Regions from separate parts of the Bradyrhizobium sp. AZCC 1678 genome, predicted to be linked through region 1. Evidence: predicted binding sites of a transcription regulator. Region 1 holds the regulator's gene; each other region holds the start of a gene.
The links. The regulator PhoB, encoded in region 1, activates phosphate uptake and scavenging genes when phosphate is short. The targets are predictions, from matches to a motif close to TGTCATNNANCTGTCAT.
Positions count from the first base shown of each region.

Region 2: a site for PhoB is predicted at 1,261-1,277, ahead of phnC (phosphonate ABC transporter ATP-binding protein). Genes of this name have one in related genera too.
Region 3: a site for PhoB is predicted at 1,197-1,213, ahead of V1294_RS02305 (NAD-glutamate dehydrogenase). Genes of this name have one in related genera too.

Region 1 is NZ_JAZHSE010000001.1:1,294,978-1,297,176, reverse strand. It holds gene V1294_RS06100 (protocatechuate 3,4-dioxygenase) at 1-379, shown strand, start outside; gene phoB (phosphate regulon transcriptional regulator PhoB) at 393-1,094, opposite strand; gene phoU (phosphate signaling complex protein PhoU) at 1,106-1,822, opposite strand; gene pstB (phosphate ABC transporter ATP-binding protein PstB) at 1,834-2,199, opposite strand, start outside.
Region 2 is NZ_JAZHSE010000001.1:3,597,513-3,599,711, forward strand. It holds gene V1294_RS16990 (alpha-D-ribose 1-methylphosphonate 5-triphosphate diphosphatase) at 1-1,087, opposite strand, end outside; gene phnC (phosphonate ABC transporter ATP-binding protein) at 1,392-2,199, shown strand, end outside.
Region 3 is NZ_JAZHSE010000001.1:479,300-481,498, reverse strand. It holds gene V1294_RS02310 (creatininase family protein) at 1-698, shown strand, start outside; gene V1294_RS02305 (NAD-glutamate dehydrogenase) at 1,344-2,199, shown strand, end outside.

The DNA.
Region 1 (2,199 bases):
CACGATCTGGCAGGCCAACACTTTTGGCCGCTACGTGCATGCCAACGACCTCAATCCCGCGCCGCTCGATCCACGCTTTGTCGGTTGCGTCGGCATTCTATCTGATAACGACGGCGTCTATCGGATCAAAACCGTCAAGCCTGGAGCTTATCCCGCAGGTCCAGATTGGATGCGCCCGCCTCATATCCACTTCGAAGTTCACGGCCGATTCGAGCGGCTGATCACCCAGATGTATTTTCCCGGCGAGCCGCTCAATGCCTGCGACAGGCTGCTCAACGCTGCGCTGCGTCCCGATCTGCTGATTGCAGAGCCACTTCCATCGGAAGATGGAGCAGACCATCGCGTTCTGAATTTCGATATCGTTCTTGCGCGGGGCTGACTTCGGTCGCGCCCTACTCCACCTTCGCAAACCTGTCATCCAGCGCATACCCCGCGCCGCGCACGGTGCGGATCGGGTCCTGTTCGCGGCCCGGGTTGAGCAGTTTGCGCAGGCGGCCGATGTGGACGTCGACGGTGCGCTCGTCGATATAGATGTCGCGGCCCCAGACGCTGTCGAGCAACTGCTCGCGGCTGAAGACGCGGCCGGGATGCTCGAGAAAAAATTCCAGCAGGCGATACTCGGTCGGGCCGAGATCGATGGAGCGGCCCGAACGCGCGACGCGGCGTTTTTCGCGGTCGAGTTCGATGTCGCCATAGGTGAGCACGGTGGCGAGCCGCTCGGGACTTGCCCGCCGCAACAGGCCCTTCACCCGCGCCAGCAGCTCCGGCACCGAGAACGGCTTGACGATGTAATCGTCGGCGCCGGTCGCCAGGCCCCGCACCCGCTCGCTCTCCTCGCCGCGTGCCGTGAGCATGATGATCGGCAATTGCTTGGTCTCCGGCCGGGCGCGCAGGCGGCGGCAGAGTTCGATGCCTGACAGCCCCGGCAGCATCCAGTCGAGCACGACGAGATCCGGCACGCGCTCCTTCAGCCGCGTATCGGCGTCGTCGCCGCGGGCGACGGTTTCGACGTCATAGCCTTCAGCGTCGAGGTTGTAGCGCAACAGCGTGGTCAGCGCTTCCTCGTCCTCGACCACCATTATGCGCGCGCTCATTCTTGTATCCCTCAGCTATTCGGTATCGTGGTCGCAAACGTCGTCATGTCGCCCTTGGGGCGCTGGTCGAGCATCTGCTGTCCCTCGATCATGTAGAATACGGTTTCGGCGATGTTGGTGGCGTGGTCGCCGATCCGTTCGATGTTCTTGGCGCAGAACATCAAATGAATGCAGAACGAGATGTTGCGCGGATCTTCCATCATGTAGGTGAGAAGTTCGCGGAACAGCGAGGTGCAGATGGCGTCGACTTCCTCGTCGCCCTTCCAGACCGCCATCGCCGCCGGCAGGTCGTGCGCCGCATAGGCATCCAGCACCGACTTGACCTGCGACTGCACCAGATCGGTCATGTGCTCGAGGCCGCGGATCAGCTTCAGTGGCTGGAAATCGTTCTCCAGCGCGGCAACCCGCTTGCCCATGTTCTTGGCGAGGTCGCCGATCCGCTCCAGATCGGTGGCAACCCGCATGGCGCCGACGATTTCGCGCAGGTCGATCGCCATCGGCTGGCGCCGCGCGATGGTCAGCACCGCGCGTTCCTCGATTGCATGCTGCAGGCGGTCGATTTCAACGTCGGCAGCGACAACGCGCTTGCCGAGCGCGACGTCGCGGCGGATCAGCGCATCGACGGATTCGGTGATCATGCGTTCGACCAGGCCGCCCATCTCGGCGACCAGGCGGGTCAATTCCTGAAGATCGCTGTCAAATGCCTTGGCGGTGTGTTCAGAAGCCATGTGTTATCTCCTCAACCGAACCGGCCGGTGATGTAGTCCTGGGTGCGTCGATCGCTCGGCGAGGTGAAAATCTTGTTGGTGTCGTCGAACTCGATCAGCTCACCGAGATACATGAAGGCGGTCTTGTCCGAGACGCGGGCCGCCTGCTGCATGTTATGGGTGACGATGGCGATGGTGTAGTCCTCCGCCAGCTCCTGGATCAATTCCTCGATCTTGGCGGTCGAAATCGGGTCCAGCGCCGAGCACGGCTCGTCAAACAAAATCACCTCGGGCCGCACCGCGACCGTGCGCGCGATGCAGAGCCGCTGCTGCTGGCCGCCGGACAGTGAGAGGCCCGAGGCGTTCAGCTTGTCCTTGACCTCGTTCCACAGCGCGCC
Region 2 (2,199 bases), 2.3 Mb from region 1:
GCCGCAGCGGCGCCGTGTCGTCGACCAGAACGATGTCGGCGCGCTGTCCCGCGGCGAGCATGCCGCGATCGGCGAGGCCGGCGGCGCGCGCCGGTGCTGATGAGATCAGTTGCCATGCCGCGGCCAGCGGCAGCACACCGTCGGCCGCAAGCCGGAATGCCGCCAGCAGCGGCGCCGGGTAGTAATAATCCGACGCCAGCACCGAACACAGACCCTTGGCGACCATGTCGGAGGCCTTGGTCCAGCCGGTGTGGCTGCCGCCGCGCACGACATTGGGCGCGCCGAACACGATGAAGTCAGAGGCTGCGGCAGCGTCGCGGGCGGTTTCCTCGTTGACCGGAAATTCGGCGATGGCAACGCCCTGCGCACGATAGGCTTGCCGCATCGCCGGGCTTTCATCGTCATGCGAGAGCATCCGGACATCAGCCGCGCGGGCGGCCTGCGCCAGCCGGGCGATCGAAGCCGGCACGTCGTGGCCGCGGGTGACCACGCTTTGCACCAGGCGGTCGAACGCCTCATTGGTGAGCCCCGTGCGCTCAACCATCCGGCTGCGCTTCAGCGGCTTGGCGAGGCTGGCGACGGTCGAGTCCATGTGGTCGTTGAATGCGAACAGGTCGACGCGGCCTTCCGACAGCCAGTCGATGATTTCGCTTTCCGCGTCGAGATTGTAGGTCTCGTGGCGCAAATGGAAGCGGGTGTCGGCGGCGAGCTGCGGCCGCATCTGCTCGATCGCCTCCAGTAACTTTCGCGCATTGTCCGCGCTGCGCAGGCCAGGCTCCCACGACCAGGTCGTGGCGTGATAGACGGTCGTGATGCCGTTGCCGACCGCCTGCCGGTCGCTGTCGATCAGTGCGACGTCGATCGGAAAATCGACGCCTGGCCGCGGCATCATCTGCCGCTCGAAGGCATCGCCATGCAGATCGACGATGCCCGGCAGCACCAGCAAGCCGCCGGCATCGATGCCGGGCGAGCTGTGGCTGTTGTCCGTGCCCACGGCGACGATCTCGCGGCCGGCAATCCGCAACGTGGTTTCTGATATCTCATGGCCGAGCAGCGCCCGGCCACCTTCAATGAACAGTTCGGTCACGATGCGGCACTCTGGTTGAATTGCTGACGGACGGATGCTTCGGCCGATTCGTACTTGTCGAGAAAGGCCTCGACATCGAGCTCGCGGAAATCGGGCAGGGCGCCGGCCATCGGTGTGGGTCCATCAGCAATCGAGGAAAGGATCATTGGCGCCGCCCGTCTTCGATGCGCTTGATGACGGGATCATGACGGATACGTGACGCTGGCCGGGGCTGTGGACGAACGTCGCACCGCAGTAGCCGTGTCACACAACTGTAAGATCGAGCCGTTAGCGATGCTTCACGATCGGAACTCTGGAGCAGCGCATGCTGGTGGTGGAAGGTTTGACGTGTCGGTTCGGCACCAAAGCCGCGGTGGACAACGCGTCATTTTCGATTCAGCCCGGCAGCTTCGTCGGTGTGATCGGCCGCTCCGGCGCCGGCAAGTCGACGCTGCTCCGGATGATCAACCGCCTCGCGGAACCTTCCGAAGGGCGCATCCTCTTCGAAGGCGTCGACGTGACCGCGCTGCGCGGCAAGGATCTGCGGCAGTGGCGTGCGCGCTCCGCGATGATCTTTCAACAATTCAATCTGGTCGGACGGCTCGACGTTCTGACCAACGTGCTGATGGGCCGGCTGGCCGAAATTCCGTCATGGCGCTCGCTGACGCAGCTTTGGCCCGAAGAGGACAGGGCACTGGCGATGTCGGCGCTGGAGCAGTTCGATATGGCTGGTATCGCCGCCCAGCGCGCCGACCAGCTTTCCGGCGGCCAGCAGCAGCGCGTCGCGATCGCACGCGCGCTGGTGCAGGAGCCCGACATTATCCTTGCCGACGAGCCGATTGCTTCGCTCGACCCGCGCAACACGCGGATCGTGATGGACGCACTGCTGCGCATCAACAAGCATTTCGGCATCACCGTGATCTGCAACCTGCATTCACTCGACCTGGCGCGAAGCTATTGCGACCGCCTGATCGGCATGTCGGCCGGGCGCGTGGTGTTCGACGGCGCGCCTGAGACGCTGACCGATCGTATCGCTCGCGAACTGTACGATCTCGAAGCCGATGACGTCATGGGTGCCGCGCCCGCGCAGGCACCCGACGGTGCGGCGATGCCTGAACTGGGCACGGCCGCCG
Region 3 (2,199 bases), 820 kb from region 1:
CCGCCAGCGCCAGCGCGGCGTCGATTGCGGCCGCTCGGTTAGTGGCTCAGGATCCAGATCCGGTGCCGGTCGCTGTGCTGCCCGGCCTATGGTTGGGTTTGAGCGAGCATCATTTGCCTTTTGGCGGCACGATCAGCGTGGACTATGCGGCTTATCGCGCGATCCTTGAAAGCGTCGTGCGATCGCTTCGCGCATTGGGCTTTGCCCGCTTGCTGATCGTAAACGGCCACGGCGGCAATATCGATCCTCTTGCTGTGGCATCGCGCGAACTGGCGGTGGCATATGATTTTCCAATCGTAGCCACGACGCCGTGGTTCCTGGCGCCCGCAAAGATCGCGGCGATCTTCGAGTCCGACACCGCGCCGAAACATGCTTGCGAGGGTGAAACCTCGGTCATGATGGCAATAGCGAAGGATATTGTGAAGGCGCATAAGTTGGACGAGGCGATGCAGCAGGCTCCCGCCCCAGTCCAAGCGCCGGCAGGTTTCTCCCGGTTCTATTCGTTCTCCGAACGCGCGCCGATCACAGGCACTTGGGGAGACCCGCGGACCGCCACGGCCGAAAAGGGCGCGCGTTTCCTTGCAGTGCAGGCAGAGGCATTGGCAGAAGCTATCCGCGACACGGTGCTATGGTCTCGCCCAGATCCGGTCTGGCGGTCGGGCCGTGGGCAAGAGACCACGGCCGGCAAGGCAGAGTGACAACACTGCCCACTCACTGCTCACTCGACGGCGCGCGGACGCTTTTCCGGGCGCCGGCGCCAATGCGCGTTGCGAAAGCATCGGAGCGACAGTATTTCGTCGGTGCCTCGGCCGGCATCGGACTCGCCGCGCGCAACTGCCAGGACAGCCCACACTCGCGCGCGGACCGATAGCGAAGGCTACCGCCGCGATCACCTGCGTGCGCTCGCCCAACGGGTCGAAGTCAGAAAGAACTACGCATCATGGGATCGAAAAGCGTGCTCTTGCGCACGCTGGTCGCCGCCTCAAGCGCAAAAATGGCGGGTTTTGGCGCGCCCAGTTCTGTACCGAAGTGGCGCGCCATTCAGAACAAAAAAGCGAACCCCTACATAATTGAAATTACTTGTGATTTTGTCAGATAGTTGACGGTTCGGCGGTCGTCGGCACCGATTTTGGCCTTACTCTCCACCGTGGGGAATTTTTTGGCACGCCTCACGACAGCTCGCGCCTTGGTCGCCCTGGCATGGTATTGTCATCAGGCGCTACCGAAGCTCCGAAACCGAGGATTTCGCTTTCGCGATCGACGCCGGTCAAGACAATGGCGCTCGTAGAGATGCACTCCAAAATCAAGCGGACGTTCGTGACGGCGGTCAGACGGCGCGGGAAATGGAGGACGTTATGGCGCTGCGTGACGACAAGGCCCGGGCAACACTGATCCGCGAGGCGGCGGGAAGCGTGCGGCCGGGCAAGACCTCCCGGGCCTTTGCCGAGCTCCTGTTCGGCCATACGAACCTCGAGGATCTTGCCAGCTACGACGCCCCGTCCCTGGCCTTCCTGGCGGAACAGGCCTGGGAACATGTGCAGCAGCGTACGGCCGGCAGTGCCGACATCCGCGTGATCAATCCGGCCATGCCTGACGGGCGCGAGATTTCCGTGCTCGAAGTTCTCAACGACAATATGCCCTTCCTGTTCGATTCGATCATGGCGGAACTCGCCGAGCAGGGCATCGACGTCACGCTGGTCGCTCACCCGATCATCGCCGTGGAGCGCGACGGGCAAGGCAAGCTCCTGCGCTTCTACGGCGAAACGCTGCCAGCGGGGGCAAAGGGCGAGCGCGAAAGCCTGATCCATTTCCACATCGCCCGTCTCGACTCCGGTGCCGACCGCGAGAGGCTGATCGACGGCCTTACCAGGACACTCAGCGACGTACGCGCCTGCGTCACCGATTGGCGCGCCATGCGTGCCCGCGTCGAGGAAGCGATCAAGACGCTCGCCTCCAATCCGCCGCCACTGCCGATCGACGATGTCGCCGAAGCGGGCCAGTTCCTGCAATGGCTGTGCGCCGACAACTTCACCTTTCTGGGCCTGCGCGAATATCGCTTCTCGCCAAACAGCGATGCGTTGGACGACATCTCGACCGGCGAAGGCCTTGGTATCCTGCGCGATCCCGATGTGAAGGTCTTGCGCCGCGGCACCGAAATGGTGGTGATGACGCCGGAAATTCGCGAGTTCATGCGCGAGC